3 regions of the Ruicaihuangia ninglii genome follow, and region 2 is predicted to be linked to each of the others. Evidence: riboswitches for the same ligand, from Rfam matches in the RefSeq annotation. Region 2 holds a riboswitch; each other region holds the start of a gene.
The links. Region 2 has a riboswitch for glycine ahead of gcvT (glycine cleavage system aminomethyltransferase GcvT). Riboswitches for the same ligand answer to the same signal wherever they lie in the genome.
Positions count from the first base shown of each region.

Region 1: linked by a shared signal. The riboswitch ahead of GO591_RS13555 (L-serine ammonia-lyase) and the one ahead of gcvT (glycine cleavage system aminomethyltransferase GcvT) in region 2 are both predicted to bind glycine.
Region 3: linked by a shared signal. The riboswitch ahead of glyA (serine hydroxymethyltransferase) and the one ahead of gcvT (glycine cleavage system aminomethyltransferase GcvT) in region 2 are both predicted to bind glycine.

Region 1 covers NZ_CP046619.1:2,769,263-2,777,218, forward strand. The annotation lists gene GO591_RS13535 (ABC transporter substrate-binding protein) at 1-434, opposite strand, end outside; gene GO591_RS13540 (NAD-dependent succinate-semialdehyde dehydrogenase) at 655-2,076, opposite strand; gene GO591_RS13545 (PucR family transcriptional regulator) at 2,026-2,571, shown strand; gene GO591_RS13550 (NAD-dependent succinate-semialdehyde dehydrogenase) at 2,609-3,973, opposite strand; partial or broken gene GO591_RS13555 (L-serine ammonia-lyase) at 4,051-5,431, opposite strand; glycine riboswitch at 5,579-5,666, opposite strand; gene GO591_RS13560 (DUF2255 family protein) at 5,769-6,149, opposite strand; gene GO591_RS13565 (AI-2E family transporter) at 6,431-7,663, opposite strand; gene GO591_RS13570 (NADPH-dependent FMN reductase) at 7,901-7,956, opposite strand, start outside.
Region 2 covers NZ_CP046619.1:2,130,376-2,138,331, forward strand. The annotation lists gene GO591_RS10295 (CPBP family intramembrane glutamic endopeptidase) at 1-82, shown strand, start outside; gene gcvP (aminomethyl-transferring glycine dehydrogenase) at 143-3,067, opposite strand; gene gcvH (glycine cleavage system protein GcvH) at 3,064-3,444, opposite strand; gene gcvT (glycine cleavage system aminomethyltransferase GcvT) at 3,448-4,569, opposite strand; glycine riboswitch at 4,714-4,803, opposite strand; gene GO591_RS10315 (ABC transporter substrate-binding protein) at 4,970-5,941, opposite strand; gene GO591_RS10320 (ABC transporter ATP-binding protein) at 6,291-7,172, opposite strand; gene GO591_RS10325 (ABC transporter permease) at 7,176-7,956, opposite strand, start outside.
Region 3 covers NZ_CP046619.1:2,779,645-2,787,600, forward strand. The annotation lists gene GO591_RS13580 (pyruvate carboxylase) at 1-2,453, opposite strand, end outside; gene glyA (serine hydroxymethyltransferase) at 2,492-3,826, opposite strand; glycine riboswitch at 3,971-4,058, opposite strand; gene GO591_RS13590 (fumarylacetoacetate hydrolase family protein) at 4,126-4,947, opposite strand; gene GO591_RS13595 (FadR/GntR family transcriptional regulator) at 5,199-5,927, shown strand; gene GO591_RS13600 (FAD-binding oxidoreductase) at 5,947-7,266, opposite strand; gene mmsA (CoA-acylating methylmalonate-semialdehyde dehydrogenase) at 7,438-7,956, opposite strand, start outside.

The sequences.
Region 1 (7,956 bases), 640 kb from region 2:
TCGCCGTTCCACTGGGCGTCAACCAGGAGCGGTTCGGCGAAGCGCTCTTCCAGGTCGGGCCAGTACTCGTCCTTGTAGTCGGTGATCGCCATCGGGCCGACCTTGCCGCCGCCGAGGGCCGCGTTGCTGTGCAGCTGGGTCATGTCACCGACGTCGGGGGCATCCGCACCCTGGGCGACGAGCATCCACCGGTCACGGGACTGTGCGAAGTCGATGAACTCGACCTCGACCGCGGTGCCGGTCTGCTCTTCGAAGTCCGCAGCGATTCCCTCGATGGCAGTGCGCCATTCGGCGGGGTCGCCGTAGATCTGGGTCCAGAACTCGAGCTTGACGTCCTCGCCGTTGCTCGATTGGTCACCAGCTGACGAGCAGCCTGCCAGTGCCAGAAGACCTGCGGCCGCGATTGCTGCCGTGATCCTGATTGATTTCACCATTGACCTCAATTCAGTTGAATGAATGTGTGTGGAGCCTCTGGTATGACAGGATGACAGCCAGACCGCAACAAGTCAACACCTTGCTTTACGGAATGTATTGCGAGTTGCCTGCGGGCTTGGCGCGCTCGTCTGGTCAGCGGACAGGAACTGATCACAAAAAGGGGCCCGCGCCGTGCTGGCGCGGGTCCCTCCTGTGATTTCCGCTGGTGACGCGGTATGTCTAGGACGGGTTCGGGATCAGGGTGTACTTCGTCTCGAGGTACTCGTGGATTCCCTCGGTGCCGCCTTCGCGCCCAACGCCCGACTGCTTGACACCGCCGAACGGTGCCGCCGCGTTGGAGACCACGCCGATGTTCAGGCCCATCATCCCGGTGTCGATCGCCTCGATCATGCGCTGGCCGCGCTGGAAGTCCTGCGTGAACACGTAGCCGACCAGTCCGTACTCGGAGTCGTTCGCGATGCGCACTGCCTCGTCCTCGTCCGAGAACCGGATGATGGCGACGACCGGGGCGAAGATCTCCTCGGCCTTGATCGCCATCCCGTCCGTCACCTGGTCGAGCACGGTCGGTTCGAAGAAGCTCCCGTCGCCCTCGATCGCGGAGCCACCGGCGAGCAGGACCGCTCCCTTGGCCACGGCGTCGTCAACCAGTCGTTGGGTGTTCGCCACCGCCTTGTGATCGATCAGCGGGCCGATGTTCACGCCGTCGTCGATGCCGCGTCCCACCTTCATCGAGCGAACGCGCTCCGCAAGGCGGGCCGCGAACTCGTCGGCGATGCCCTCCTGCACGATGAACCGGTTGGCCGCGGTGCAGGCCTGTCCGATGTTGCGGAACTTCGCGGCCAGCGCGCCCTCGACCGCCGCGTCGAGATCGGCGTCGTCGAAGACGACGAACGGGGCGTTGCCGCCCAGCTCCATGGACGTGCGTAGCACGTTCGGTGCCGCCTGCTTCAGCAGGGCGACGCCTACCGGCGTGGAGCCGGTGAAGCTGACCTTGCGAAGCCGCGGGTCGCTGAGGAGCGCCTCGGACAGCTTGCCGGTGGAGGTCGTCGTGATCACGTTCACGACGCCCTTCGGCAGGCCGGCTTCCTTGAGGAGTGCGACGAGGGCGAGGGTCGTCAGCGGCGTGAGGGTCGCCGGCTTGATGACCACGGTGCAGCCGGCCGCCAACGCCGGACCCAGCTTGCGCGTCGCCATCGCGAGGGGAAAGTTCCACGGCGTGATCAGGTAGCACGGGCCCACCGGGCGTTGTGTGACGATCATGGTCCCGGTGCCTTCCGGGTTCGTGCCGTAGCGGCCCTGGATCCGCACCGCTTCCTCGGCGAACCAGCGCAGGAATTCGCCACCGTAGGCGACCTCGCCGCGCGCTTCGGACAGCGGCTTGCCCATCTCTAGGGTCATCAGCAACGCGAACTGCTCCTTGCGCTCCTGCAGCAGGTCGAACGCACGGCGCAGGATCTCGCCGCGCACTCGGGCGGGAGTGCGTGCCCAGTCCGCCTGGGCTGCGGCCGCGGCATCCAGTGCTCGGATACCGTCGGCGACCGAAGCATCCGCCACTGTCGCGATCCGACGTCCGGTGGACGGATCGAGCACGTGGAAGTGCGATCTGCGGCCCGCCCCGACAGTGTGTTCTACGCCGAGCAGGGTGACGACTTCGTGCTCTGTATGGGTCGCGCCGGCGGAGATCTCGCAGCCGAACTCGCGGAACGATTCAGCCTGTCGGTCGGCGTCTCAGAGGCCGCAGAGTGGGATCAGCTGCCGACCGCTCTCGCGCAGGCGCGGCAGGCACGGGATCGCGCCGAGGAATCGGGTGCGGGCGTCGCGTCGTTCGATGCCATCGCGCGCGAGGGAGTCGTTGCGTATCTGGCTGGCACGGATGCCACCGCCATCGCCGGCGCGATGCTGGCCCCGCTCGATGCCCACGATGCAACGAACGGCACCGAACTGCGTCACACCTTGCGGGTTTGGCTCGCGCACGATGGCCGGTTCGACCCCGCAGCCGAGGAGCTGGGGGTGCACCGGCACACCGTGCGCAACCGAGTCGCCTTGATTGAACGGTTGCTCGAACGCGATCTGCGCTCGTTCGCGGTTCGCGCCGACCTGTGGGTGGCGCTCCTCGCGACGGACACCGGTGATTGAGGAGCGCCGCGAGCGAAGCGAGTGACGCGTCTCGAAATCACCCGATCCGGATCAGCTTCTTGTTGACGAACTCGTCGGCGCCGAAGCGGCCAAGCTCACGACCCGAGCCCGACCGTTTGATGCCACCGAAGGGCAGTTCCGCGCCGTCGGCGAGCACGACATTGACGAACACCATGCCGGCCTCGATCTGGTCGGCGACCCGCATGGCCTGGTCCTTGTCGGTCGTGTAGACGTACGAGCCGAGGCCGAAAGGCGTGTCGTTGGCGATCCGCACGGCGTCAGCCTCGTCCTTCGCACGGAACACCTGTGCGACCGGGCCGAAGAACTCTTCCCGCGAGGCCGGGTTCTCCGGGGTGACGTCGGTCAGCACGGTCGTCTCGAAGAACGCGCCGTCGCGACCGCCGCCATGCACCAGGGTGGCGCCATGCTCGACCGCACGCTTGACCTGCTCGGCCAGATTGTCGGCGGCGCGGAGCGAGGAAAGCGGGCCGAGCGCAGAGTCCGCCGAGGTCGGATCGGTCGCCTCGATTTCGGCGAGCTTGGCGGTGAACTTCTCCAGGAACGACTCGTACAGCTCGTCCGCGACCACGAAACGCTTGGCGGCGTTGCAGGACTGCCCGTTGTTGTCGAGGCGCGCGTCCACGGCGTGCTGCACCGCCGTGTCGAGGTCATCGGTGGAGAGCAGGATGAATGGGTCGGACCCGCCGAGCTCGAGCACGACCTTCTTCAGGTGGCGTCCCGCGACCTGGGCAACCTGTGCGCCGGCCCGCTCGGAGCCGGTGAGCGAGACCCCGTGAACCCGCGGGTCGGCGATGACCGTCTCGATCTGATCGTGCGACGCATAGATGTTGACATAGGCACCCTCTGGGAAGCCCGCGTCGCGGAAGATCTGCTCGATGGCCGCGGATGATTCGGGGCACTGCTCGGCGTGCTTCAGCAGGATGGTGTTGCCGATGATCAGGTTTGGCCCGGCGAAGCGAGCGACCTGATAGTAGGGGAAGTTCCACGGCATGATGCCGAGCAGCGGTCCCAGAGCGGAGCGGCGAACGAGCGCCGACCCTTCACCATCCAGAAGCTGGATCGGCTCATCCTCGAGGAACTTGGCCGCATTGTCGGCGTAGTACTCGTAGATCGCCGCAGCGAAGTCCACCTCGCTGAGGGCCTGCTCGATGGGCTTTCCCATCTCGCGGACGATAATCTCGCCCAACTGCTGGCGGCGTTCCACGTGAAGTTCGGCCACGCGGCGGATCAGGGCGGCACGTTCCTGGACGTCAGTCGATCTGGACCATTCGCGGAAGGCCTTGTCCGCGGATGCGATCGCCTTTTCCAGATCGGCCTCGCTGATCGTCTCGAACGTCTTGACGATCTCTCCGGTGGCAGGGTTTGTCACGGCGTAGCTCACTGCGATCCTCTTCTCCGTTGAATGGATACGTGTACCCGTAAGGATAGGAGCAACACGCTGAGTTCGGGTGGGCCCGACTAGCACTCAACGACGTTGACGGCGAGGCCGCCCATCGCGGTCTCCTTGTACTTGGCGCTCATGTCGCGGCCGGTCTCGCGCATCGTGATGATCACTTCGTCGAGCGAGACGCGGTGCTCGCCATCTCCCCACATCGCCATTTTCGCGGCGTTGACGGCCTTCGCTGCGCCGATCGCGTTGCGTTCGATGCACGGAACCTGAACCAGACCGCCGATCGGGTCGCAGGTGAGCCCGAGGTTGTGCTCCATCGCGATCTCGGCGGCGTTCTCGACCTGCTGCGGCGTTCCGCCAAGCACCTCGGCCAGTCCGGCGGCAGCCATCGACGACGCCGAACCGACCTCGCCCTGGCAGCCGACCTCGGCGCCGGAGATCGACGCCTGCGTCTTGTAGAGCACACCGACCGCGGCCGCGGCGAGGAAGAACCGGACGACGGCGTCCTCCTTCTCCTCCTCCGAGCCATTGGCGACCGCCGGGACGAAGTTCAGCACGTAGTGCAGCACCGCCGGAATGATCCCGGCAGCCCCATTGGTCGGTGCCGTGACGACGCGACCGCCGGAGGCGTTCTCTTCGTTCACGGCGAGCGCGATGAAGTTCACCCACTCCTGCCAGAAGGCGGGGTTGTTCTCGGCGCCCTCGGCTTGCAGCCGGCGATACCAGTCGGGGGCGCGCCGGCGCACCTGCAGTCCACCCGGCAGCAGTCCCTCGCGGGACAGGCTGCTGGTGACGCAATCCGCCATCACGTCGCGGATGCGAAGGATTCCGGCGCGGACCTCGTCGGCGCTTCGGGTAGCGAGCTCATTGCGAAGCATCACTCCGCTGAAGGCGAGGTCGTGCTCGGCGCAGTGCCGGAGGAGCTCTGCCGCAGTGCCGAACGGCAGGGGCTCCGTGACATCCGCCTCCTGCATCGCCTCGGAATCGCCGTCGCGCACGATGAATCCGCCACCCACCGAGTAATAGGTGGGCCGAGTCGATGGTGCCGCCGTGATCGTCGCGCACCTCGAACCGCATGGCGTTGCTGTGCCGCTTGAGCACAGTCAGGGGGTGCAGAACAATGTCCGACTCGCGGAATGGCAACTCGCGGGTGCCGGCGATGCGCACGGTGCCGTCTGCCGTGATCCGCGCCAGGTGCTCGTCGACCTCGGTCGGCAGGATCTCGTCGGGCCGGTTGCCTTCGAGGCCGAGCAGCACAGCTGGGAAGGTGCCGTGCCCGCGCCCGGTGGCGGCGAGCGAACCGTACAGATCCACTCGGAGTTCGTGCACGTCGAGCGCCCGGGTTCCGAGCGCTGCGACGAACTCGGCGGCGGCGCGCATCGGCCCGACGGTGTGCGAACTCGAGGGTCCGATGCCGACCTTGAACAGGTCGAAGACGCTGATGGCCATCTGGGAACTCCTTGGTCGGATGCTCGGTGCGGGCGCACCGAACGTGACAATGGGTTCCTCCCGCTCTGTCTCGAACCTGAGAGTTTCCGCGGATGTCGATCCGCTTGCACCGTCGGTGGACGCCTGAGCGCCGCTTTTCAGAGTTGCCTCGCCTCTGCGGTCCTGGGGCCTGAGAGATTCCCGGGAGGGGTTGCTCCTACGGCACCTGCTGGGCAGGTTCTCCCGCAGTGGGTCGTCGACGTGTTCGGTTGTGGAGCTCAGCTAATCATGAATGCCCGGATGCCGACACCTGCCACTTGCCATCCCTCGTAGTTGATGGCGACGGTTGCTCCGACGCCTACGCGTCTCGCGGGACCAGGCGAATGGTCAGCGGTGCAGCGTCCGGACCGGTGACGGTTCCGACGATCCGTGGACCGTAGCGGTCGTATTTGGCGTGGTAGGCCGCGTCGACCGCGGCGTAAGAGGCGGCATCCGCCTCGGCGAAGTGGACATCGCGCTCGATCCCACCCGCGCGGATGCGGCCAGCGCCGCTGGCCTTGGCGCGCACGTACCAGGGATTGTCCGGACCGTACGCCGAGCGCACGTAGAGGTCGTCGCCGGCACGAACCACCCACATCGTGATGTACGGGCGCAGAGTCCCGTCCGGTCGCACGGAGGCTAGCTTCAACTTCTCGGCGCTGCCCACCTTGCTCAACTCGTCGGCGGTCCATTCAGCCATCTCGGCCCCTCTTCCGTCACTTCTGCGCCCCCGAGCACACTATGCCGAACACCAGTAGAACGCTTCGGTGTACCCCGAATCAGCAGGACTCCCCCCGAAAGTGGGGATGGGGAGGCCCGCCGATGTACCCCTATGCTTGCCGAGTTCGCCTCACTCCCAAGGTCCCCCAAACCCTTGAGCGGTGTCGGGTTGCGAACCGGTAAGTCAGCTTCGCCCCGCGTCCGCAGCGACATTCGGGTTGTCCGCCGACGCGGGGCGGAGCTACCACCCGTCTGCCCGGGTTACTGCTCTGGGGCGGGTGCGGCCTTGTCTGGGGCGGGTGCGGCCTTGTCTGGGGCGGCATTCACCTTGTCTGCTTTGCGCGCCTTGCGCTGGGCTTTTGCCAGGGCATCGAACTGGGCCATGGCCACTTTTGTCTCATCGTGCTCGCCGAGTATCGGCCGGATCCAGGTCATCGCCGGGTTGGAGTCCACGAGGACCAAACGAACGAGGAGCGTCAATGGGATCGCCAGGATCGCCCCGATCGGTCCGAGGAGGACGGCCCAGAACAGCACGGAGAAGAAGGTGATCGTCTGGCTCAGGCTCACGGCCCGGCCGATGATCCGGGGCTGAATCACCGATTGGATGACTCCGTTGATGACGCCATAGACGACGATGACGGCGGTCACGGTCTGCCACCCGCCGACGAGAGCCCCGAAGATGATCGGCGGGACAAGGGCGATGAAGTACCCGATGTTCGGGATGAAGGAGCAGACGAACGCGAGCAGACCCCAGATGAACGCGCCGGGGACTCCGATGATGAGCAGCGCGATCCAATCGGCGATGCCCTGCGCCGCGCCCAGCCCGGCAGTCGCCACCATGTACCGCCGCACGTTCGAGCCGTAGGTGGCCAGGGCGGCTGCGACGAGCGGCCGTGCGGGGTACAGCTGCCTGAGCAGGGTCGGGACGAATGCGGCATCCATGCCCATCAGCAGCAGCATCGTGAAGACGATGACGAGTAGTGAGACCCAGCCGGTGAGCCCGCCGATCAGGTCACCGACGAATCCGACCAGCGCCGCCGGATCAAAACTCGCGAACATGTCGTGGATCTGGTCGGTGACGATGCCGGTCGAGGCCAGTGCCGCCGCGACATCCTGCCCGAACGCCGCGATCTCGTCGCTGAACTGCTCCAGCAAGTCCCCGAACTGGCCGAAGGCGACCATGATGGCGTAGCCCAGCCCCACGAGCACGAGCAGCACGGCGACAATCACCGCCGTTGTAGTGATGCCACGCGGCACTCCTCGCTTTTCAAGCCACACCCGCAGCGGGTGCACACAGATGGTGAGCACGATCCCGAGGAAGAAGGGGGCGAAGATTCCCGAGATCGCCGCAAGCCCGAAGGCGACGACGGTCGCCCCTCCGAGTCCCATCAGGATGAAGGCGTTGCGGTGCGGGTTCGACGGCTCCGCTGCGGAGAGGAGACCCGTCGCGCCTACCGGTGACTCCTTCTTGGGTTGCTTCCTGTTCCACCACAAGAAGCCCCTCGACGATCCGTCTTTGGATCGCTTCCTGTTCCACCACACGATGTCTCCGATCTCAGTCCGAACGTATCGAGCGGTGGAGCGGCGCGAATCATTCGATCTGAGTGATGCGGCGAGTCGAGCATTACGGGTGCTGGCCGGGCGAGACCCGGTCGACAAGCCACAAAACCCCCTCCAGAAGGAGAGGGTTTTGGGAACTGACGCGTCTGAACTGACGCTGTCTGGACTGACTCAGTTGGCCGCGGCCGTGAGAATCCGCTCCCGCAGGGGCGACATCGCTTCTGTCA
Region 2 (7,956 bases):
TGTGCTGCTGGATGCCGCGATCTTCATCGGCTATCCGTGGGCTGCCGCGACCTTCCCCGACCTGTTCGGGCTGCCCACCTAGTCGCTGATCGAGCCTGCCGAGATCCTTTCGGGGTCTCGGCAGGCTCGACCAGCGGTCAGGTTATGCGAAGGCCTCGATCGGGGGGCAGGCGCAGACCAGGTTGCGGTCGCCCCAGGCCTGGTCGATCCGGCGCACCGGCGGCCAGTATTTCCCGGTCACCGAGCGCATCCGATCGGCACCGGTGAGCGTGCTCGCCGCCGGGTAGACCGCCTCCTCGCGGGAGTAGGAATGCGTCCACTCCCCCTCGACCACGGACAGCGCCGAGTGCGGGGCGTTCACCAGCGGGTTGTCATCCGCCGGCCAGCGACCCGCGGCGACGGCATCCGCTTCAGCCTTGATCGCGATCATCGCGTCGATGAACCGTTCTATCTCGCCGAGGTCTTCGCTCTCGGTGGGCTCGATCATGAGCGTGCCCGGCACGGGGAACGACATCGTCGGCGCGTGGAAGCCGTAGTCGATCAGCCGCTTGGCGACATCGTCGTTCGAGATGCCTGTCTGCTGCTTGAGCGGACGCAAGTCGATGATGCACTCGTGAGCAACGAGGCCGTTGTCACCCGAGTACAGCACCGGATAGTGATCATCGAGCTTGGCGGCGATGTAGTTCGCCGACAGCACGGCCGCTCCGGTCGCCGCCTTGAGCCCTTCGAGCCCCATCATGCGCACGTACGCCCAGGTGATCGGCAGGATCGACGGGCTGCCATACGGCGCCGCCGACACCGGTCCGCCGCCGTGCACGTACTCGCCCTGCGCGCCGGTGGCGACGTCGAACGCGGGATGCCTGGCGGACTGCGCCATCGGATGCCCGGGCAGGAACGGCGCGAGGTGAGCCTTCGCCGCCACCGGTCCGACGCCGGGTCCGCCGCCGCCGTGCGGGATGCAGAACGTCTTGTGCAGGTTGAGGTGCGAGACATCCCCGCCGAAGTCGCCGAACCGGGCGTAGCCGAGCAACGCGTTGAGGTTGGCGCCGTCGACGTAGACCTGTCCGCCGGCTTCGTGCACGGCATCCGTGATCGCGGTGATCTCGTGCTCGTACACGCCATGCGTGGACGGGTAGGTGACCATCAGCGCGGCCAGGTCGTCGCGGTGGGCGTCGATCTTGGCGTGCAGGTCGGTGAGGTCGACGTTGCCGAAGTCGTCGGTGGCGACCGGGACGACCTTCATGCCGGCGAGCACCGCGCTGGCGGCGTTGGTGCCGTGCGCGCTGGTCGGAATGAGGCACGCCGTGCGGTGCACGTCGCCGCGCGAGCGGTGGTAGCCGCGGATCGCAAGCAGCCCGGCGAGTTCACCCTGGCTGCCGGCGTTCGGCTGCAGCGACACGGTGTCATAGCCGGTGACCTCGGCCAGCCAGCTCTCGAGGTGGCTGATCATGACCAGGTAGCCCTGCACATCCTCCGCGGGCGCGAACGGGTGGATGTCGGCGAACTCGGGCCAGGTGATGGCTTCCATCTCGGTGGCCGAGTTCAGCTTCATGGTGCAGGAGCCGAGCGGGATCATCCCGCGGTCCAGCGCGTAGTCCTTGTCGGCCAGGTACTTCAGGTAGCGCATCATGCCGGTCTCGGACCTGTGGGTGTTGAACACCGGATGCGTCAGGTACTCACTCGTCCGCAGCAGGTCGGCCGGCAGGGCGGGGTCGGGCGCGTAGGCGAACCCGGCCTGGATGCCGAACACGGCCGAGAGGTCCTGGTCGAGGTCGGTGCCGGGCATCGTGTCGAGGCTGGCCTCGTCGAAGCTGATCGAAACGGTGTCGCCGTCGACCTGGTGCAGCAGGATGTCGCGGCTGTGCGCGTCGGCGACCAGTTCGGCCGCACGGCCGGGAACGCTGACCCGCAGCGTGTCGAAGTAGCTCTCGCTCGCCAGCTCGAAGCCGGCATCCTTCAACCGAAGGGCGAAGGACACGGTGCGCTCGTGCACGCGCTCGGCGATCCGCCGCAGGCCCTGCGGGCCGTGGTAGACCGCGTACATCGACGCCATCACGGCCAGCAGCACCTGCGCGGTGCAGATGTTCGAGGTCGCCTTCTCGCGGCGGATGTGCTGCTCGCGCACCTGAAGGCTGAGCCGGTAGGCGGAGTGCCCGTCGGCGTCCTTGGAGACGCCGACCAGCCGACCGGGCAGCTGCCGTTCGAGTCCGTCGCGCACCGCCATGTAGCCGGCGTGCGGACCGCCGAAGCCCATCGGCACGCCGAATCGCTGGGTGGTGCCGACGGCGACATCCGCGCCGAGCTCGCCCGGGCTCTTCAGCAGCGTGAGGGCCAGCAGGTCGGCGGCGACGACGACGACTCCGCCCTGCTCCTTGACGGCGGCGATGACGGATGCCGGGTCCCGGACCCGCCCGGATGCGCCGGGGTACTGGATGAACGCGCCAAAGGACTCGGGGAGCTGGGCGGTCTCGGCAAGCTCGGCCAGCGGGAGTTCCACCAGCTCGATGCCGACCGCCTCGGCGCGGCTGTACAGCAGCGCCTTGGTCTGTGGCAGCGCGTCGGCGTCGATCACGAAGACGTTCGACTGGGACTTCGAGGCGCGGCGGGCGAGCAGCATCCCTTCGACGACTGCGGTGCCCTCGTCGAGCATCGATGAGTTCGCGGTGGCCAGCCCGGTCAGGTCGGCGACCATGGTCTGGAAGTTGATCAGCGCCTCAAGCCGGCCCTGCGAGATCTCCGGCTGGTAGGGCGTGTATGCGGTGTACCAGCTGGGGTTCTCGAGCACGTTGCGCTTGATCACGGCCGGGGTGATGGTGCCGTGGTAGCCGAGGCCGATCATCGATCGACGCGCCTTGTTGTATCCGGCAAGGGTGCGCAGTTCGGCGAGAGCCTCGCGCTCGGTGGCGGGCGCTGGGATGCTCGATGCCTTGGCCTCGCCGATGCGAATCGACGGCGGCACGGCTGCGCCTACGAGATCCTCGACGGTGGCGTAGCCGAGCGTGTCGAGCATGTGCCGCTGCGCGGCGGCATCCGTTCCGATGTGGCGGTCTGCGAAGTCGAGGGTCACTGGCCGATCTGCTCCGTGTACTCGTCCCGGCTGAGCAGGGAGGTGGCGTCGAGCGCGGCGGGGTCGATCCGCAGCTTGAACAGCCAGCCGGCGAACGCGTCCGCGTTCACCAGTTCGGGGTTCTCGATGATGGCGTCGTTGCGCTCGATGACCTCGCCGGCGATCGGCGTGGACACCTCGCCGACAGACTTCGTCGACTCGACCTCGCTGACCACCGCGCCGGGCTGCACGCTCGCGCCGACCTGGGGAAGGTCGACGAAGACCAGGTCACCGAGCTGGTCGGCCGCGTAGTCGGTAATGCCGACGGTGACGACATCGCCATCGATCTCGAGCCATTCGTGGTCGGCGGTGTACTTGAGTGCGTTCAGATCGGGCATGGCTCAGGCCTTTCGAGAGTAGAAGGGAACAGCGGTGACGGTTGCGGGGATGCGGCTGCCGCGCACATCGATGGCGAGGTGGGTGTCGGGGGCGGCGTGCTCGGGGTCGACGTAGGCCATGGCGATCGGATGTCCGAGCGTGGGCGAAAGCGCACCGGAGGTGATCTCGCCGACGACCTCGCCGGACTCGGTGACGATGGGGTAGCCGGCGCGACCGGCGCGACGGCCTTCGGCGACCAGGCCGACCAGCACGCGGGCACCCTCGGGCGGCCCGGCCTCGACGGCAGCGCGGCCGACGAAGTCGCCCTCCTTGTTGATGTGCACGACCCGGCCGAGTCCGGCCTGGACGGGCAGGATGTCACGGCCCAGCTCGTGCCCGTACAGCGGCATGCCCGCCTCGAGCCGCAGCGTGTCGCGCGCGGCGAGACCCGCAGGCACGAGCCCCGACCCCTGGCCGGTCTCGATGATCGCGGTCCACAGTGCGGCGGCGGCATCCGGAGCGATATACAGCTCGAAGCCGTCCTCGCCGGTGTAACCGGTGCGGGCGATGAGCAGTTCGTGGCCGTTCCAGCGGGCGGCGGCGCAGCGGTAGTACTTGAGTGAGGCGAGGTCGACCTCCTCGAGCTGCGGGGTGAGCTGGGTCAGGATCTCGCGCGTTTTGGGCCCCTGCACGGCGATGAGCGCCATGTCGTCGCTCTCGTCGTAGACCTCACAGTCGAAGTCCTTCGCCCGGTCGATGAGCTCCTCGGCGACGGCGTCGCGATTGCCGGCGTTTGCGACGACGAGGAAGCGGTCCGCCCCGGTGCGGTAGACGACGAGGTCGTCGAGGATGCCGCCGTCCTCGGTGAGCAGCAGGCTGTACTTCGCCTGGCCTTCCTCGATCGTCGATAGGCGGCCGGCGAGCGCATAGTCGAGGGCGGCGCCTGCCTCAGCGCCGAGCACGACGATCTCGCCCATGTGCGAGATGTCGAAGATGCCGGCGGCGGTGCGCACCGCGTGATGCTCGGCAAGGTCAGAGCTGTAGCGGACGGGCATCTGCCAGCCACCGAAGTCGGTGAAGGCTGCGCCGGCGGCCACATGGATGTCATGCAGCGGGCCATGACGGGCGGTGTCAGTCTCGGTCACGGAGTTCTCCAATGGATCGCGCAATTCGCGTGGGAACTCCCCCTCTGTCATGGGCCTGAGAGTTTCGTCGCGGGTGGCGACTTTCACCGTGGGCGAGCGTCACGAAACTCCCTGCGGATTTCGCTCGACTCTTTTCAGAGTGGCCAGAACGATGCGGTACGACTACCTGAGAGATTGGCGGGGAGGCTTGCTCCTTCGGTGTCCCGGCTGTGGGGACTCTCCCGCATCGCGTTGCGTGGCCCGATATGTGATTGTGGGCCCAGCATATCCCAACCGGAGGCACGTCCTCGGGACCCGGGCTACCGCGGCTACCGTGTCCGTATGGGAATCCTGGAGCTGCGGCGCGCGCGCGAAAGTGCCCGGTCGCCGAAGCGGCCGGGCACTGCGCTATCGAGTCAGCTCACTCCCTGACAAGGCCCTTGATATCGGCCGGCTTTTGAAGCATTCCGTCCTCGAACATCAGGTCACCGAGTTGTGTCAATCGTTCCACCGGGATCTCGGTATTGAACTGTTCGAGCACAATCTTCGCGAGAAGGGCGTCATCCAGTTTGACAACCTTCTTAGCCCCTTCGCGCACTGCGTCCGGATTCTCGTTTGCGAACGCCGTGGATTCTTTGAGTGCTTCGGCCATGTCCTTGACCAGTTCGGGGTCCGAGTCGGCCAGCTCACCTGAGGTGAAGAACAGTTGTGATGGGTGACCCGGCACCGAGTCGTCAGAGGGGTAGGTAACGACGTGCGCTCCCGCGCCCTCCAGAATCGTGCCAAAGGGCTCGGGCACCCATGCAGCGTCGACATTCCCTGCCTCGAGCGCAGCCTGCATGTCCGGGAAGGGCAGCTCCACGAACTGTACTGCGTCCGGATCCCCATTGTGAGCACGCACCGCTGCGCGGATAGTGAGGTCACCCATCCCGTTCAGGGTGTTGATGGCGACTCGCTTTCCCTCGAGATCTTCGGCTGATTTGATGGCTGGGTCCAAGGCCCGCACAACGTTGACATTGGACCCTTCCTCCAAGGCGGACGTCCAGCCGGCGACGGCTCGGATGTCGAGTCCCTGGTCACGTGCCTGCAGCAGCGTTACGGGCGTGGCGGTCGCAAACTGAATGTGTCCGGACATCACGCCAGGGACCAACGCGGCACCGCCGGTGCCCGTCTCGAACTTCAGTTCAATCCCACGCTTCTCAAAGAAGCCCTGCTCCACGCCGGCGTGGATTGCGCCCGCCGTGGCGATCGGCGCCATAGCAACGGTAACTGTGCGAACTTCTCCGACCTCACTCGCTGGCTGGTCGCCGGTCGTCGTGTCACCTCCAGCGCACGCACTGAGCGCGAGTGTGACGGTGGCGGCTAGGGCGAACATGCCCGATCTTTTACTCATGCGGGGCTCCTGTCGTGATCGCCGGCGGGTCCGGCTGGTGCAATGAATACGTGGTCTGCAAACGGGACGTGCTGTGCAACAAGGATCTGGCGGCCACCGTGGTGACGGGGCATCTGGCCTGCGACCAAGGACACCTTGGTGAGGACGCTACTGGAGCCATCGAGTATATTCAATAGCTTTATAAGCGGATTTCCGGATAACTTCCGCAAAGCATCGTGCCTCGAGATGCAGCTGAAACCGGCGCGACAACGCGCTCGCGGTGAGCGTGGAGGGGCTCACCGCTCGCACGAATAGTCCCGGGCATTCAGCGATCCGGAACTGGAACCCCTCTGTGACGAGGGTCCGGAATTCATAGGGCCTGTTTGGTGACGACCGCTTCGTGAGACGGATACTCACCTGCGGGCTCAGCATGTTCCCCGGCGGCCGCCGGACGGTGTCCTCGTTTGGCCTGCTGAATGAGCTCATGGATGTGTGTGCGCAGCTCGCCGAACCGCTGTTCTGAGCGAGTATGGATCTGGTCTCGCTGGTCCGGCAGGTCAATGACGACGTCCTCCATGATCACCGTCGGGGAACTGGATAGCACGAGGACCCGCTGCCCCAGGTACACCGCCTCGTCAATGTCGTGGGTGACGAACAAGACGGTGACGCCTAGTCGATGCCACAGGGCACGCACGAGGTCTTCGAGGTCGGCGCGAGTTTGAGCGTCCACGGCAGCGAAGGGCTCATCCATGATCAGCACCTGAGGCTCGTAGGCCACTGCCCGAGCAATGGCAACACGTTGCTGCATCCCTCCGGAGAGCTGCCATGGATGCGCCGAGTGCACATCGTCGAGGCCAACGGCTTCAAGAGCTTCTGTCACCAGGCGTCGGCGTTCGGTTTTCGGCACGCCCTTGTCCTTGAGCGGAAGCTCCACGTTCTGCCACACGGTCATCCACGGAAACAGGCTGCGACCGTATTCCTGGAACACCACCGCCATGCCCTGCGGAGATCCGACTACGCGCTTACCCTCGAGCAGCACCTCGCCGGATGTCACATCCATCAGGCCAGCGATGCACTTCAGCAGCGTCGTCTTGCCAGCCCCCGATGGCCCCACTATGCAGACCAACTCACCGGGATTGATAGCAAAGGTCAGGTCGCGGACGGCCTCGACCATGCGGTCCTTGGTCTCGTAGACCTTCTTGAGTGCTCGAACCTCAAGGATCGCTGATTGATTGTGGGTCGCAGTGACCATGAGTCAGCCCTTTCGCTGCAGACGGCGCATCCCGGTGTACCAAGTCAGCACCCGGGCCTCGACGAGACGGAAAACCAGCGCCAGCAACACACCACAGACGCCGAGCAGGATGATGCCGCTCCACATCTGAGGAATGGCGAAACCGCGCTGGAACTGAACAATGCTGAAGCCGATGCCATTGCTGGCCGCGAACATCTCACTGATCACCATCAGGATGATTCCGACAGACAGCGCCTGCCGGGCGCCAGCGACAATGCGCGGGCTCGCGCCCCGCAGAATCAGGTGCCGGACGCGTGTGGAGCTACGCAGGCGGTAAACCTGTGCAGTGTCCAAGAGGACATCGTCGAGGCCACGCACCCCCTCGATCGTGTTAAGCAGGATCGGCCAGACACATCCGGTGACAATGACGACCACCTTCATTTCGTCGCCAATCCCCGCAAACAGCATGATGACGGGAATGAGCGCGGGTGGCGGGAGCGCGCGGAAGAACTCGAGCACCGGTTCCAACACTCGCCTAATGGTGCGGAAGACGCCGATCACGACTCCGAGTACCACGCCCACCACCAGCGCCAACAGGTATCCCACGGCTAGCCGGCCGAGGCTGGGGAGTACATCAGCAAGGATTCGGCCCTCGAGCCAGGTCTCCGGGAACACCTCGACAATCGTGCGCAACGGCGGCCAGAAGAAGTTCTGACTGCCTGCGGACGCGAACCACCACAGTCCGACCAGGAGGACCGGCAGCCCCAGGAACGTGAGGGCTTTCCTGGCCCCTTCGAGTCGTCGT
Region 3 (7,956 bases), 650 kb from region 2:
AGCCCGGATTCGAAGGGTGCGTACACTCGGCGGACCGATTCCCAGTACGGCTCCAGGTCACTCACCGCCTGCAGGCTGATCCCGGTGTCACGCTCGGTGTGTGCGAGGGCAGCGACGAGGGCGGACAGCGAGGGCTGGGACGTGGTGCCGGCCATGGGCGCACTTGCCGCATCCACCGCGTCGGCCCCCGCCCGGGCGGCGGCGAGGAGGGTGGCGAGTTGTCCCCCAGCGGTGTCGTGCGTGTGCACGTGCACCGGGAGGTCAAAGCGGTCGCGGAGGGCGGTCACCAGCACTTCGGCGGCACCCGCCCGCAAGAGTCCGGCCATATCCTTCACGGCGAGAATGTGCGCACCAGCGTCCACGATCTGTTCCGCCAGGCGAAGGTAGTAATCAAGCGTGTAGAGGTTCTCGGACGGGTCGAGCAGGTTCCCGGAGTAACACAGGGCAACTTCGGCGACGGTCGATCCGGTGTCAAGAACGGAGTCGATCGCGGGGCGCATCTGGTCAACGTCGTTGAGCGCGTCAAAGATGCGGAAGATGTCAACACCAGTCGCCGCCGCCTCGCGCACGAAAGCGTCGGTGACCTCGGTTGGATACGGCGTGTAACCAACGGTGTTGCGGCCGCGCAAGAGCATCTGGATCGCCACGTTGGGCAGCGCTTCCCGCATCGCGGCCAGCCGCTGCCAGGGGTCTTCCCCAAGGAAACGCAGGGCGACATCAAACGTCGCGCCGCCCCACGCCTCCACGCTGAACAGGTCTGGCGTCATCCGCGCGATATGCGGCATCACGGCCACCAGATCCTTCGTCCGGACACGAGTGGCCAGCAACGACTGGTGCGCGTCACGGAAAGTGGTGTCGGTCACTGCAAGCGCCTCCTGCCCGCGCAACGCGTGAGCAAAGCCGGCTGGGCCCAGCTCCAGCAACCGCTGGCGTGACCCGGACGGCGGCGCCGTGTTCCGATCGATTGGGGGGAGCTTCACCGCCGGGTCGATGAGACCGGCACCTGCTCCGTTGGGTTGATTGACCGTTACATCGGCGAGCCAATGGAGCACCTTCGTGCCCCGGTCCTTCGAGCCATGGGTGTGCACGAGTTCGGGGCGCTCGTCAATGAAAGAGGTACTCAGATCCCCCGCCTGGAACTGCGGATCGGCAAGCACCGCTTGAAGGAACGCGAGGTTAGTGGTCACCCCTCGGATCCGGAACTCGGCGAGCCCGCGGCGGGCGCGAGTGACGGCGGTGTCGAAATCACGGCCACGACAGGTCATTTTCGCCAGCATCGAATCGAAATGCGGACTGACTTGGGCACCGGCGGCGACCGTTCCGCCGTCCAGGCGCACACCCGCGCCGCCCGGCGAACGGTAGGTGGTGATCTTTCCGGTATCCGGTCGGAAGTCGCTCGCCGGATCCTCGGTAGTGATCCGGCACTGCAACGCGGCACCGCGAAGCTGGATCTGATCCTGCGTCAACCCCAGCTCGGCAAGGGTCAGCCCTGCCGCGATTCGCATCTGCGCCTGCACGAGGTCGACGTCGGTGACCTCTTCAGTGACCGTGTGTTCCACCTGGATGCGCGGGTTCATCTCGATGAACACATGCTCCCCCGCGCGATCGCCCGCCGTGTCCAGCAAGAACTCGACGGTGCCTGCATTCACGTAGCCGATCGACTTCGCGAACGCGACCGCATCCCGGTACATCGCCTGACGCACGTCCTCATCGAGGTTCGGCGCTGGCGCGATCTCCACGACCTTCTGGTGGCGGCGCTGCACCGAGCAATCCCGCTCGAACAGGTGCACGATCTCCCCCGCGGTGTCGGCGAGGATCTGCACCTCGATGTGGCGAGGTCGAATCACCGCCTGCTCCAGGAACATAGTCGGATCCCCGAACGCACTGTCGGCCTCACGCATGGCTGCCTCCAGCGCCGGCCGCAGTTCCTCGCGAGTATTGACCCGACGCATCCCTCGGCCGCCACCCCCGGCGACCGCCTTGGCAAACACCGGGTAACCAATCTCCTCGGCTGCCGTAACCAACACGTCAATGTCGGTGGTCGCGGGGCTGGACTTCAAAACCGGGACCCCCGCGGCGATCGCCATTTCCTTGGCCGTGACCTTGTTGCCCGCCATCTCGAGCACCGACCGGGGAGGACCGATGAAGGCAATACCCGCGTCGGCGGCGGCCTGCGCAAGGTCGGGGTTCTCGCTGAGGAACCCGTATCCCGGATAGATCGCATCCGCGCCCGACAGCTTGGCGACCCGGATGATCTCCCCCACATCCAGGTAGGCACGCACCGGATGACCGGGCTCACCGATCTGGTACGCCTCGTCGGCCTTCAGCCGATGCAGCGAGTTGCGGTCCTCGTAGGGGAACACCGCCACAGTCTTCGCACCGAGTTCATACGCCGCCCGGAACGCGCGAATCGCGATCTCACCGCGGTTCGCGACCAGGATTTTGCGGTACATGAGTTGTTACCCCTTCGTAGTGCTCTTGTGAGTGGGTGCTATCCCTGGCCGTTCTGGCGAGCCGCGCGCGTCGCTTGGGTGAGATCGGCGAGCTCGGGGTACAGCGGATGAGCGTCCGCGAGTTGCAGGACACGTTCGGCGAGCGCGGGGAGCGCGGAGTCGTCACCGCTGAGCGTCTCGGCAATGATGTCCGCAACTGCTGTGAATGAGGCGTTGTCGAACCCGCGAGCGGCGAGGGCTGCCGTGCCGATCCGGAGGCCGGATGTGACCATCGGGGGCCGTGGATCGTTGGGCACGGCATTTCGGTTGACAGTGATACCGATCGACGCAAGACGGTCTTCGGCTTGCTGCCCATCCATGCGGCACTCGCGGAGGTCGACCAGGACGAGGTGGACATCGGTTCCGCCACTCACGACGCTGATGCCTGCGGTTCGCACATCCGCACCATCGAGGCGGTCGGCGAGAATCCTCGCGCCGGAAACGATGCGGCGCTGCCGTTCCCGAAATGCCTCGGTTGCAGCCAGTCTGAAAGCGACCGCTTTCGCCGCAATGACATGCTCAAGCGGACCGCCCTGCTGGCCCGGGAATACCGCTGAGTTGACCTTCTTTGCAATCGCGGGGTCATTGGTGAGGATCAAGCCCCCGCGCGGTCCTGCCAGCGTCTTGTGCGTCGTCGACGTCGTCACATGCGCGTGCGGTACCGGGGAGGGATAGAGGCCCGCAGCGACGAGACCGGCGAAGTGCGCCATGTCCACCATGAGGTATGCCCCGACCTCATCGGCGATGCGGCGGAACTCTTCAAAGTCGAGTTCGCGCGAGTAGGCAGACCAGCCTGCGATGATGAGTTGCGGCCGGTGCTCGTGCGCGAGCCGACGCACATCGTCCAGGTCGACACGGTGATCGGCCTCGGCAACTCGATAGGGAACCACATTGTAGAGGCGACCCGAAAAATTCAGCCGCATGCCATGGGTGAGATGGCCGCCGTGCGCGAGGTCGAGGCCCATGATGGTGTCGCCAGGATTGATCAACGCATGCATGGCCGCCGCGTTGGCCTGAGCACCCGAGTGCGGCTGGACGTTCGCGTACTCCGCGCCGAAGAGCGCTCTGGCGCGGTCAATGGCGAGCTGCTCGACGGTGTCGACATGTTCGCAGCCGCCGTAATAGCGACGGCCGGGGTAGCCTTCCGCATATTTGTTCGTTAGTACCGAGCCTTGCGCCTGCATCACGGCGATCGCGGTGTGGTTCTCAGACGCGATCATCTCCAGCCCAATGCGCTGGCGGACGAGTTCGCGATCGATGGCAGTCGCGATCTCCGGATCGACCACGCCGAGATGATCGAACATCGTCTGGGACTCGTAAGCGGTGACGGGCATTGGAACTCCTTTGTCGAGTGCTCGGTGCTGAGCACCGGCACGGTAGATGGGTTCCTCCCGCTCTGTCTCGAACCTGAGAGTTTCCGCGGATGTCGATCCGCTTGCACCGTCGGTGGACGCGTGAGCGCCGCTTTTCAGAGTTGCCTCGCCTCTGCGGTCCTGGGGCCTGAGAGATTCCCGGGAGGGGTTGCTCCTACGGCACCTGCTGGGCAGGTTCTCCCGCAGTGGGTCGTCGACGTGTATTCAGTACTCGCCGCTCGGTTACGCCGCATCCGATCAGATCAACTGGTCGGAGCCATTCATCCGATGGGAGTCCGCACCTTCCCGACCCGCTCGACCTCGATCTCGACAACGTCGCCGGCTTTCAGGAACTGCGGCGGCTTCATCCCCGCACCCACGCCGCCCGGCGTGCCGGTGGCGATGATGTCCCCCGGCAACAGCGTGAGCGTTTCTGAAACGTGGGCAATGATCGTTGGGATGTCGTGAATGAGGTCGCGTGTGTTCCCGTCCTGCTTGACAACCCCATTGACAAGGGTCCTCACGCGCAGTCCGGCGGAAATGTCACCGACTTCCTCGGCAGTCACCACGGCGCTGATCGGCCCGGAGCGGTCGGCGTTCTTCCCCAGGGTGAACTGAGGCGTCTCAAGCTGCTTGCGGCGAGCGCTGAGATCATTGAACGCCGCGTAGCCGAACACCGCGTCCTCGGGGCGAATGGTCGCGCCGTGCTTGAAGCGCCGACCGACGACCGCAGCCAGTTCAACCTCCCAGTCAAGGCCCTCCTCTCCATGTGGAACAGGAGCGGATTCGCCGTCAGTAATGAGGGTCTGCTCCCAGCGCCCGAAGACCATGGGCACCTTCGGAAGATCGATCCCAGCGAGGTCCTTTGATTCGCCCGCGTGGCTCACGTAATTGATGCCAACACAAAACACCCTTGAGGTGATCGGAACGGCAGGCGCGAATTTCACCTCGTCAGCGCGGAATTCTCGTATCGCCGAAGACTTGCTATTCAGGAAGGGATCCTCATAGAAGGAGTCGGCGGCTCCGAGGTCCTCGATGACCTCGCCAACCAGACGTCCTATGTGCCGGCCGCTGCCATTTGAGGTGAATCCAACTAGGTGCATTGCGTCGCTCCCGTTCTCGGCGCCATCAGTTTGTGTGATGCCTTGCTCGAACTTGTGTCTGCGGTATACCCGGTAACACGTCCAGCGCGTTTGTGTAATCCGCTATATCGAATATACGGGTTATGTAAGCTCTGTGTCAAAGGAGTACCTGTACCAGACCTGAAATGATCTCGACACGGTGCGGCGCCGCTATGGCGCGGCATTCCGCGTGGATAGGATCACTTGCGCTTGACTGAGAGGAGACTTACCTCGTGACGTATGGAGACTCGCGGCCGGAAGTTGTCGCGCGCCGCATCGCTGAAATGGTGCGGTCGCTTCCAAGCGGCGCTCGTCTTGGCAGCAAAAAGGAAATCCAGGCGATCGTTGGTGTGTCAGAAGGCACTCTCAACACGACCCTGCGCCTGCTACAGACGCGCGGCCTCATTCGGGTGCGGTCTGGGCCCGGCGGCGGTGTCTTCGCGGTCGAGCAATCGCCGATTGCCCGCCTGGGAAACGCAGTCCTCGAGTTGGACTCGGACGACATTGACATCCCGGCGAGTGCTCAGGTTCGAAATGGACTTGAGTACGAAGTCATCAACGATGCCTGCGAGTATCGAACCAATCGTGACCTGAAGGACATCGATGTCCTCCTCGCCGACATGCGTGACGCGGTCGGCAAGAGCGACGATGACCGGTTCATCCATGCCAACTGGATGCTCCACAGGCGGATCGCGCAAGTAACTCCCAATCTCACGCTCAGCTCGCTCTACGTCGGACTTCTTGACACAATCGAGGCCCACACGTTGCGGATCGCCGCTGCCAGCGGACAGGATCTGCAGTTGTTTCATGCTGAACGCCTGCAGATTCATGAAGCGCTTGTGGATACCATCCGAACAGGCGATCCAGACGCCGCGGTGAGTGTCGTCCATACGCATAATCGAGGGATTCGAGCTGACACTCGGTCGTCGTCGGTGGCCGGTTTGCCACGGGCACGGGCCTAGGTCGCACGGCCGGGGGCGCTCACCCCCAGGAAGCAGGAACGGCTGCCGGTGCAGCAATGACGTGCCCGTGCCGGAAGACGTTCTCGGGATCGTACTGACGCTTCAGACTCAACAGCCGCTCGCGATCCTCAGGGTCATACGCAGCGAGAACCCGTTCCGGGCCGACTTCATCGCCTTGGAAGTTGAGGACCGGCTGGCCGGCCGACGCGGCATCAGCGAGGCGGAAGATCTTCTCTGCCCGAGCGCGAGAGCTGTGCTCCGTTCTTCCGATAACCGTGACGCTGAACTCCGAACCACGACCGCCGACACAGTTGGCGTGGACTGGCGATCGAGTCATTTCGCCGCCCAGGTGCCGGAATTCGATGTAAGGGGGAAGCCCTCCGTTATCGTCCGGATATGCCTCGAGAACTTCATCCAGAAGGTTCCTGCTCAGGTAGGGAAGGTAGCGGCTCTTCTCCGTGAACGCGACGGGGCCGGCGCCATCGTTGTGCACTTCTCGGATGCGCGAATAGGGCTTCGCATCAACAGCGTCGGTGAGGATGCCCGGCAGCGTACGAATGGGCGCAAGGAGCGCTGACGATTCCCGGCTGTCGCCCACTGACGTGCACCTGAGGTGCAACAGGTGACTGAAACCTTCAGCCTTCACTTCGGGAACCGGTGCCCGAATTGCAACAGATGCCGCGAACCAGTCAGGAAGCGTACGAACCCAGTCCACGAAGAACGGCAGCACGTCAGGAATCGCGTCGGGATGGAAGAAGAGGGCACCACCGTAGAAGGACGGCACCGGGAACAGTGGCACCTCGATCGCGGTTGCTATGCCGAAGCTTCCCTTGCCTCCGCGGACCGCCCAGAAAAGGTCTTCGTATTCGTTCGGCGTAACACGAATGAGTGCACCGCTCGCAGTAACGAGCTCAACCTCGAGGACCGTATCCGCGGCGTACCCGAACTTTCGGGACAGCAAACCAATGCCGCCGCTGAGCGTGTACCCCATGACACCCACGGTTGGAGATGATCCATGCACCGGAGCGAGGCCGTACTTCGTCGTTTCGGCAATGACCTGTCCCCAACGCACGCCCGCCGCGATCCGGGCGGTTCGGCGAGTCGGATCTACCTCAATGCCGGTCATTCGCTGGGTCGTGATCAGGACGGCGTCGTCACTTGTGTCGAACCTTCCGTGCCCCGTCGACTGCACGGCGATTCCTCTGCCCTGCTGAACGGCCGCGAGAACTGCGCCTTGCACATCGCGGGGCGTTTCAGCGAAAACAATCGAGCTCGGGTTGGGCGGGTAGGAAAGACTGAAAGAGTTCAGTTCCTCGATGCGGTCTACCACCGACGCCATCTCGCTTTCTTCGTTGATCCACTATAACGAATATGGCCAGAGAGGGCCCCGCACCGGTTTCAGCATGTGATATTTCCTCGGGCAGTCAGTGATGGAACAGTGGGGCGCAGGCGGCGTCCGCGTTGATCTGCGGACACCGCCTGCGCAGGACTGGCGCGTCGTGCGGATGGATCAGTTAGGCCGGAAGCCGAGGTCGACGCCGGAGGTCGATTCGTCCCAGCGGCTTGTGACGTACTTGGGCCGGTTGTAGAAGCGCCAGGATCCGTTGTTGAGACCGGTGTCGCCGAAGATGGAATCCTTCCAGCCAGCCACGCTGTAGGCAGCGACGGGCACGGGGATGGGCACGTTGATTCCGACCATTCCCGCTTGGGCTTCCCGCTGGAAACGCCTCGCGAGCAGTCCGCTGCGAGTGAAGAGCGATGCCCCATTGCCGTAGCGGTTGGTACGCACGAGCTCGAGTGCCTCGTCGAAGGTTTCGACTCGCACGAGGATGAGAACGGGGCCAAACACCTCGTTCTGGTAGATCTCGGACGACGGGCTGACGCCATCCAGCACCACGGGACCGACGAATGACCCCTGGTCATGGCCTTCCACTGGTTCGGTGCTGCGATCGACAACGGCGGTCGCACCGCCCGCGATTGCGCGCTCAACGAAACCACGGATGCGCACCTGCGCGTCGATGCTGATGAC